2 regions of the Clostridium gasigenes genome follow, and region 2 is predicted to be linked to the other one. Evidence: riboswitches for the same ligand, from Rfam matches in the RefSeq annotation. Region 2 holds a riboswitch; the other holds the start of a gene.

Region 1 (4,527 bases), 540 kb from region 2:
CACCTAAGCCACCGCCCATTTTCTTACCCATTCTTCCAAATATGAATTTAAATGCTACAAACATTAATAATGCAGGAATTATCCATCCCATTATAAATTCTATTATGTAATTTTGCTCCACGATAGATTTATTAAAATCTACACCAGCTTCTGTTAATTGAGATGTTAAATTTTGATCTCTCATATTCCCTGTAAATAATACTTTCTTATCTTTTTCATCTTTTAATATTGGTGTTATTTTTATTTCTGAATCTGTTATTAACACTTTTTCAATTTCTTTATTTTCTACCATTTCTATAAATTTATTATATGTTATTTCTTCTAATCCCATAGAAGTTTTAACTGTGTTAAATGCATATACAATTAAAAAAGTCATAACTGTGTATAATAATATAGATTTTATTTTTTTATCTTTACTTTCTTCTGGATTATTATTCATATTTTTTTTATTTTTATTTTCCATCTTAAGTTCTCCCTTTTTACTTTATACTTCCTATATTCTTAAATGGATATATTCTAAATCTTACTATCCCTATAATATCCTGTCCATTTACACAGGTTTTGTCCCATAATCTAGAATCTAATGATATAAGCCTATTGTCTCCTAAAAAAAAATATTCCTCATCTGGCACCTTAAATTTGCCTGTATAATCATCTACATTCTGAATATATGATTCTCTTTTATATTCTCCATTTACATATAAACTGCCTTCATCCATTGATATAAAATCTCCCGGTAATCCTATTAATCTCTTTACCATATATTCATTAAATTCTTTTGAGTAAAATACTACTATATCTCCAAATTGTAAGGTGTCTAAATTATACACTCTAGTTACTAAAAGTTTATCATTTATATTTATATTTGGTGCCATTGAGGCTGTAGGAACATTTGCTTTGAAAATAAAAAATTTATTTATTAGTAATGTAAATACTACGGCTATTAATATTATTTTTATAAATAGTATTATAGTATTTTTCTTTAGTTTATTATTTAATTTTTTATTATCATAGCCTAGTATTTGCTGAAACTTTTCAAGCATCTATTTTATTTTTCCAATATCACTAAATGGATATACCTTAAATTGAGCTTTTCCTTCTATATCTTTTGCATCTATATATGGATTAATCCAATATCTTGAGTCTTTTGACCATAATCTATTATCTCCAAGGAAAAAATATTTTCCTTCAGGCACTTCATATTCTCCATTGAATCTATCTGCATTTCCTATATAATCTTCTATTAATTTTTCTCCATTAATAGATACTTCTCCATTTTTAATAACTATTTTATCTCCTGGAAGTCCCATAAGTCTTTTAATTAATTTTTCTCCAAGTTCATTTGAGTCAAATACTAATATATCTCCTCTTTTGAATTTATCTTCATTATACACTCTTGTTACAAATAATCTATCTTCTACATTTAAAGTTGGAACCATAGACTCTGAGGGTATTTTAACTTTAAATATTACAAATTTATTTATTAATATTGCAAGTACTACAGCTACTATTATAGGAAGTCCCCATTCATAGAAGAAACCACTTTTCTTATTTTCAGCTAACCTTTCAGATCTTTTTTCTAATTCATTATCATCTATATTATCTTCTTCTATTTTTACATCAACAGAATTAGATATATATATTTCGCTTTTAGCTTTAGATTTTTCTTCACCAATCATTATTCCTGCCACATACCTTTCATAAATTTCTTTACTTTAATTTTTCTATTTTTTGTCTCTTTAATATCAATAACATATATGTTATCTTTTCCAACTAAAACATCGCCCTCTTTAACAAATTCTAAGGCCTCATTTTTAGTTATTATACTCATTTCTCCTCCCGGTGATTCTATAGTTATGTTTTCCTCATGTATTCTATCTACAATAAAATATTCACACATAAATAATAGCAACTTTTGTTGCTTCCACCTCGCTTTTATATATCTTTAAATTTATATATATCCCGTTTATTTCTTTATACTATAGTATATCACATTTTTTTAAATTTTTAATACTAGTATTAGCTAATATTAAAAAAATTTATTGAATAAAAAAATCTCATGCTAATTTTACTTTTCAAAGTATATTAACATGAGAAGAGGTTTTCATTTCTATATAGGTAGCTGATAGAAAATAATATACTATTTAAATTAGTCTTTTTTGGGAAATGCCTTAAACTAGCTCATTCTCTATTAACTCTTCATAAGTTTGTCTTTTACATATTACTCTTGCTCTATTTCCCTTAACAAATACCACTGCTGGTCTTAAGTTTTTATTGTAATTATTTGACATTGAGAATCCATATGCCCCTGTTGTCATTATTGCTAATATATCTCCACCTTGAGCCTTTGGAAGTTCTATATCTTTTATTAATATATCTCCTGATTCACAACATTTTCCTGCTATAGTTACCTTCTTATCTAATGTCATATTCATTTTATTTGCAATACAAGCTTCATATTTTGCACTATAAAGTGCTGGTCTAATATTATCTGTCATTCCACCATCTACTGCAACATAAGTTCTAACACCTTCTATTTCTTTAATAGCTCCAATTGTATATAATGTCATACCTGCATTTCCAACTATTGATCTACCTGGCTCTATTGTTAATATTGGTTTTTCAAGTGATAATTTTTCACATACTTCATTAACTTTATTTATAATCACTTGGCAATATTCTTCAGTGCTTCTTGGCTCATCTTCATCAGTATAATGAATTGCAAACCCGCCACCTAAATCTAATTCTGTTATTAAATGACCTGTTTCTTTCCTTATATTATCTATAAATCCAAGCATTACTTCTGCTGCATCTGCAAATGGTTCTAAATCAAATATTTGTGACCCTATATGACAGTGAACTCCTGCAAGTTCTATATTTTCTAAAGATAAAGCATGCTTTACCGCATTCATTATTGTATCTCCAACTGGCGCAAATCCAAATTTAGAATCTATTTGACCTGTTTTAATGTAATCATGAGTATGAGCTTCTATTCCCGGTGTTAATCTTAAATATATTTTTTGAATTTTATTATTTAATTTTGCTATTTTATTTAACTCTTCCATTTCATATAAATTATCAACAATAAATCTTCCAACCCCAAGTTCTACTCCTAAAGTCATTTCTGACAAAGTTTTGTTGTTACCATGGAAATAAGTCTTTTCTAGTGGAAATCCAGCTTTATAAGCCGTATATAATTCTCCACCTGAAACAATATCTAAATATAGCCCTTCTTTATTTATTAGCTTACACATTTCTACTGTAAGGAATGCTTTCCCTGCAAATGCTACTCTATTTCCTTCTTCACATTTAAAGTTTCTGTAGTATCCTTTGCATGTATCTATTAACAATTGCTCATCCATAACATAAAGAGGTGTTCCAAATTCCTTAGCTAAACTCTCTGCTTTAACACCTCCTATGTATAAATCATTTTCTTTACATTCCATTGCCCCAAATAATTTCATGATTTTTCCTCCTAATTTTTACTTTAATCATCTTAAGTCGTTATTTTTTAAGATGCCTTAAGTCCTTATTTTTTATTCTTTATTTTTTTGTAAAATAAAACACCATGGAATAATTCCATGGTGGTAGATACTATTTAAGGCTTATATGCATTTTGCTTAAAATTTTAATTTGTTCTATTTTTCTAAAAATTAATAAAATAGAATTTATCTTTGAATTAAAATATTTAAACCTAGCAAACCTCGCTAGCGCTTCACTTACGTGACAGTCATACACATATTATATGTACACCCAAAAACAAGTTTTTGCAACACTTATTTCTTCGGCCATTTTACCTTTCCTTATTAGTCTTAGCTTGCTAGCTCTTAATAAGTACTCTTTAAATATGGCACCTCTACCTTGGTAATTATCTTTTAATCTTATTATATGATACTTTACAATTTATGATACCATAATTTTCAGAAAAATCAATCTTTATCTTAGAAACAGCATCCATTTATTGTTTTACTTTCCACAATTTTTACTTGCACTAATTAAAAAGCCTATACAAGAAAATAAAATGTTTTTTAATAATAACATTGATGCATTATCTATATCAACTATATAGATATAACCTACCATTATTACTATAGTTATAGTAATTGATATTATCCCAACCACTAAATTTCTAAAAAACATAACTTTTTCGTTACAATTCGTCTTATTTTGACTACAATTTTCTAATAAGAAACCTATTATAGAAGAAAATATGGTTCTAATTGCAACTAAATTATCAACATTTTTTAAATCTGGATTAAATACAGAAAATATTATTAAACCAAAACTTAACATAGCTATAATGAATAATATTTTATAGGTTATATAGATAGATTGCCATTTTTTCAGAGAATATTCTAATCTATGCTTAATCCATTTCACCTATTAACCACCCTCTTCTTTTGTGTTTTTAAAAATTTATTTTCATTTTATATAATATGTATAGTTATTAGGATAGGTAACCACTTCTTTAATCATTTTTTTAAATTGCATTATTTATAGTTTTTTAAGATAACTTAATTAATAATA
Region 2 (4,527 bases):
TTGGAATAACAAAATTTGAGCAAGAAGTAATCGGAGGAGATGTTATACCAGAATCAAGGGCCGATTATATAGGAGCTTTTATTAGTTATGATGATAATATTATAAATATGTATGATGGTATGATTGTAGATAGCAATGTAGACACTTCATTAATGGAAAAATTAAATGTAAAAGTTAATGAAAATACAAAGATATATTTAAATACAATGAAAAGTAAAGAAAATAAAATGACTGCTGAATATAATGAATATACGGACTCAGTAAGTAGTATAGAAAAAAAATCTACTTTATCTATTTGGGGAAAAGAGGTGGAGGGTAAGATAGTAGCGGAAATAATTGTTATACAAAAACCAATCATAAATAAAGAAGAGTCTACTATAACTCATACAGAGGATAAAAGAAATAAGAAGACTACAGACAATAAATCAAAAGATGATATTCAAATTCCAGAAGAAAAATCTGATATAGAAGGTTGCTTTAAAGAGTATGAAAATGATGTAATAATAATTAACCGTATAGATAATTTCGAAAGTGGGGAGTCTACTATTTCCGTTTCATCAGATATTAAGGTGAAAATAAAAGTACAGGATGATACAAATTATATTATTAAAGTTATAACTTCAGCAGGAGAAGTAAGGTCTATAAAATCAACTTCTATAGATGATATGAAAAATGGAGACAGGTTAGATGTTTGGGGAGAAAGTTTTGATGGAGCACTAATAGCTGATAAGATAGTAATTATAAGGATAGAATAAAATTAAAATTAAATGAAATCCACGATAGAATTCTATCGTGGATTATTATTTAAAAGTAATATATTCTTATAAAATTTCTAATATTTCTATATTATATTTTTCTCCGGGAGCATCAACTTCAACCTTAGCTCTAACTTTTTTGCCGGATAATGCTTTTCCTAAATCAGACTCTATACTTATACACATATTTTGAGGGTCTAAATCCATAGTAGTTACTAGTGTAACAATAGTTTCGTAGTCATCCTCTATAAATTTAATTTTAGCTTTACTATTAATTCCTAATGTTAATTTATTTAAATGCGTATCATCTATTAGAGTTGCTGTTGAAATCATAGTCATTAAATATTGAATTCTATTATCATTTTCTCTATAGTTTGCGCAAGCTTCTTTATATTCTGCGTTTTCTGATCTATCGCCATGTGCAGCAGCTACTAATTTTTCCTTTGATATTTCAGCCCTTTTTACTGTTAATCTATATTCCAATTCTTCTCTTAATTTTTTTATATTTTCTTCTGTTAATTCATTATTCATAAAAATTTAGCCTCCCCTAAAATATATTTCCCTATATATTATATAATATATAGAAAAAAATGAAAGGTATTTAGTTATATTTATTCTACGATATTGATAAAGAGAATTAAGAAGGAAATTAAGAAGGGAATTGATAGCTTTTTACTTGATTCAAATATAGGAAAACTTATGTTTGCTATATTATGAAATACAACATATAATGAACTAGAAGATTTAGATAAGATAGATGATTGGTGTTAAAAGTACTAGTAAAGAGCTAAGCAGCTAAGATTTACTAGAAAAGGAATTATCGACGAAGTTTATAGTCCATGCTTTAAGGCTATTTTCTGATTATATGGATAAAAACTATATAATTGTCACAATTAATTGTGGCGCGCTATTGTTTAATAAATTTGTATATTTGATATATATTGAAGTATTTATACTTCAAGCTTTAAGTCACGGTACTTAAGGCTTTTTTTGAGTAAAAGTATAAAGGATTTACATAAGTAATCTGCAAATAAATAATAGACTAGTATTCTTGATTTTGAGTCTGTTAATTATCTTACGATGACAAATAATTTATAAAGACATGTCTAAAAATTTTTATTAAAAGCATTAGGTATTTAAAAAATAGACTAAAACATTAATTTGTTGTTTTTAAAAAATATCTAAGCAAAGAAACTATATAAAAATTAAGGGGGACATATAAGATGATAATAGGCGTATTAAAAGAAATTAAGTGTGGAGAATCAAGAGTAATAGTAACACCGGTAGAGGCAGAAGAATTAATAAATGATGGACATGAGGTGTTAGTTCAGAAAAATGCAGGGTATATAGCTGGCTTTAATGATGAGGAATATGCAAGAATAGGTGCTAAAATTATAGATAATAGAGAAGATATATATGGTAAATGTGATATGGTATTAAAGGTTAAAGAATTTTTCGAAGAAGAATACCATTTATTAAGAAGTGGACAAATACTGTTTGCATGTATACATCCAGCTTCAAATAGAGAAGAGGTAGATGCATTATTAAGAAATAAAGTTATAGCGTTTACTGCAGAAGATACACATAGATATGGGTCACCTAACTGCGAAGTAGCTGGGAAATTAGGTGCATTAATGGGCGTGCAGTACTTATTAAATAGTAATGGTGGAAAAGGTCAATTAATTAGTGGAATAGCAGGGGCACCAGGCGCAAATGTTATAGTTCTTGGAGCTGGAATAGTTGGAAAAGGAGCTATACAAATATTGTCATCACTTGGAGCACAGGTAACAGTTATGGCTAGAAGTATAGCAACTATGAGAAGTTGTCATGAAATATATCCAGCTAATGTGAGAACAATGTTTTCTAATCAATCAAATATAAAAGCACTTTTACCTACAACAGATTTAGTAGTAAATTGTGTTAAGTGGCCAAAGCATAGAGAAGATAATTTAATAACTAGAGAAATGCTTTCATTAATGAAAAGAGGTTCAGTAATAGTTGATATAAGTGCAGATGTAGGTGGGGCAATTGAAACATATAGACCTACAACTCATGAAGATCCTGTTTATGAAGTAGATGGAATAATTCACTATGGAGTAGATAATATACCAGGAGCTGCGGCGCATACTACATCAATAGCATATGCTGCAAGTGTACTACCTCATATAAGAGCTATTGCAAATAAAGGAGTAAGAGAAGCTTGTAGAAAAGATGGATTTTTGAGAAGAAGCTTAACTGCATATAATGGAATACTTACTCATAAAGAAACAAGCATAATTCAAAATAGAAAATGGAGCACACCAGAAGAAATTCTAGAATTAGATTTGGATAATATAGATTTAGCGCCAATTGCAACTACAATATAATACACATTATTCAATTTTAAAGCGAGTTAAAAGGTGTTTATAATATAAAGGCAAAGGAATGGATTTAAAAATGACGAATAATACTGAATTAAAACAAAAACAATTTATAGCGGCTATGGAGCTTTATGAGGATAAAAGAATTTATAAGTTGTTTGGAAAATTTATTTCTACGGTAAATATTTCACTTCAAATTATTATAGCATATGTGGTTATACCTATTAATATAGGTATTTGGTGGCAAATATTTTCATTTGTTGTAGCGTATTTTCTTACTGACTTTATAAATGGATTAGTACATATGTATATGGATAATAATGAAAATTACAAATCCGTAGCAGGCCCACTAATAGCAAGTTTTCATTTGCATCATAAAACACCTCTCTACAAAAAAAACAATCTTTTATTGGTCTATTTCAATGAATCAGGTTCAAAGATTTGGCTTTCGGGGTTTTTAATAATTGTTTCAATAGTAATGAGTATATTTAATATTAATAGGATAATTTTATATATCATATTATATTTTAGTATATTATCATCGGTAGCTGAGGTTGCTCACTATCTTTGCCATGGATCAAATACAAGATTAGTAATTTTTTTGGGGAGAAGTCATTTATTACTTGATAAACATCATCATGGAAGACATCATATTGAAGATAATGTTAATTATGCATTTTTAAATGGTATGTCTGATCCCTTAATTAATATAATTGCTAAGAGGTTTTATTGTGGATATAAAAATACAACAGATAAACATTATGCATATTATAAAGGGAAGGGCACAAAAAACAGGGGACAAGCCTAGTAATTAAGGGTTCATCATTAAATAAATAATGATGAACCCTATTTGTTTTAAACTTCTATTTGTTTAGTAGCTATAGTATCTTCTGTTTTAGTTACTACTGAAGCATTAGCACTAGCCATATTAGCTAAAACCATGCTCATTATGCCTTCCATTGCATTAGGTGTTTTTCCATCAGTGCCACCCATAATTATTGTTTGTGGAACTAGTGGAGATTTACTTATTTTTAGTGCATCTGCAAAGGCTATCATAACACTTTGTTGTACTTGTAATTCTGGTCCGCCATAGGCTTCAACCAAAGCTTTAGCCGCAGTACCTTTTGCAATACCAACCTTTGTTTCTTGTTCTGCAGTAGCATCTGCAACGGATTTAATATTTAATGCTTGTGCTTTACCAACTGTTTCAAGTTTAAAGGCTTCTGCACTAGCTTGTAGTTGCACTTGTTTGGCATTAGCTTCTGCATTTAGTTCAGTAGCTTTTGCATTAGCAGCAGCTTCAGCTTCTTTTGTATACCTTGAAGCATCAGCTTCTTGAGTTCTCTTATATTTATCAGCTTCAGCGAGCTTTTGTGTTTTTAGTGCAAGCTGCTCTGCAAGTCTTAATTCTG

The links. A riboswitch is a leader RNA that binds a small molecule or an ion and turns the genes downstream of it on or off. The one in region 2 is predicted to bind lysine.
Region 1: it holds a riboswitch for lysine, as region 2 does, so the genes downstream of both, lysA (diaminopimelate decarboxylase) here and J1C67_RS11005 (alanine dehydrogenase) in region 2, are expected to answer to the same signal.

The regions. Positions count from the first base shown of each region.
Region 1 is NZ_CP071376.1:1,815,506-1,820,032, reverse strand. Features, by position in the region: gene ftsH (ATP-dependent zinc metalloprotease FtsH) at 1-463, opposite strand, end outside; gene lepB (signal peptidase I) at 480-1,043, opposite strand; gene lepB (signal peptidase I) at 1,044-1,691, opposite strand; gene J1C67_RS08690 (DUF3006 domain-containing protein) at 1,679-1,900, opposite strand; gene lysA (diaminopimelate decarboxylase) at 2,172-3,464, opposite strand; lysine riboswitch at 3,701-3,867, opposite strand; gene J1C67_RS08680 (hypothetical protein) at 3,967-4,380, opposite strand.
Region 2 is NZ_CP071376.1:2,357,943-2,362,469, forward strand. Features, by position in the region: gene J1C67_RS10995 (VanZ family protein) at 1-755, shown strand, start outside; gene J1C67_RS11000 (GreA/GreB family elongation factor) at 822-1,286, opposite strand; lysine riboswitch at 1,502-1,673, shown strand; gene J1C67_RS11005 (alanine dehydrogenase) at 1,979-3,121, shown strand; gene J1C67_RS11010 (fatty acid desaturase CarF family protein) at 3,180-3,923, shown strand; gene J1C67_RS11015 (SPFH domain-containing protein) at 3,971-4,527, opposite strand, start outside.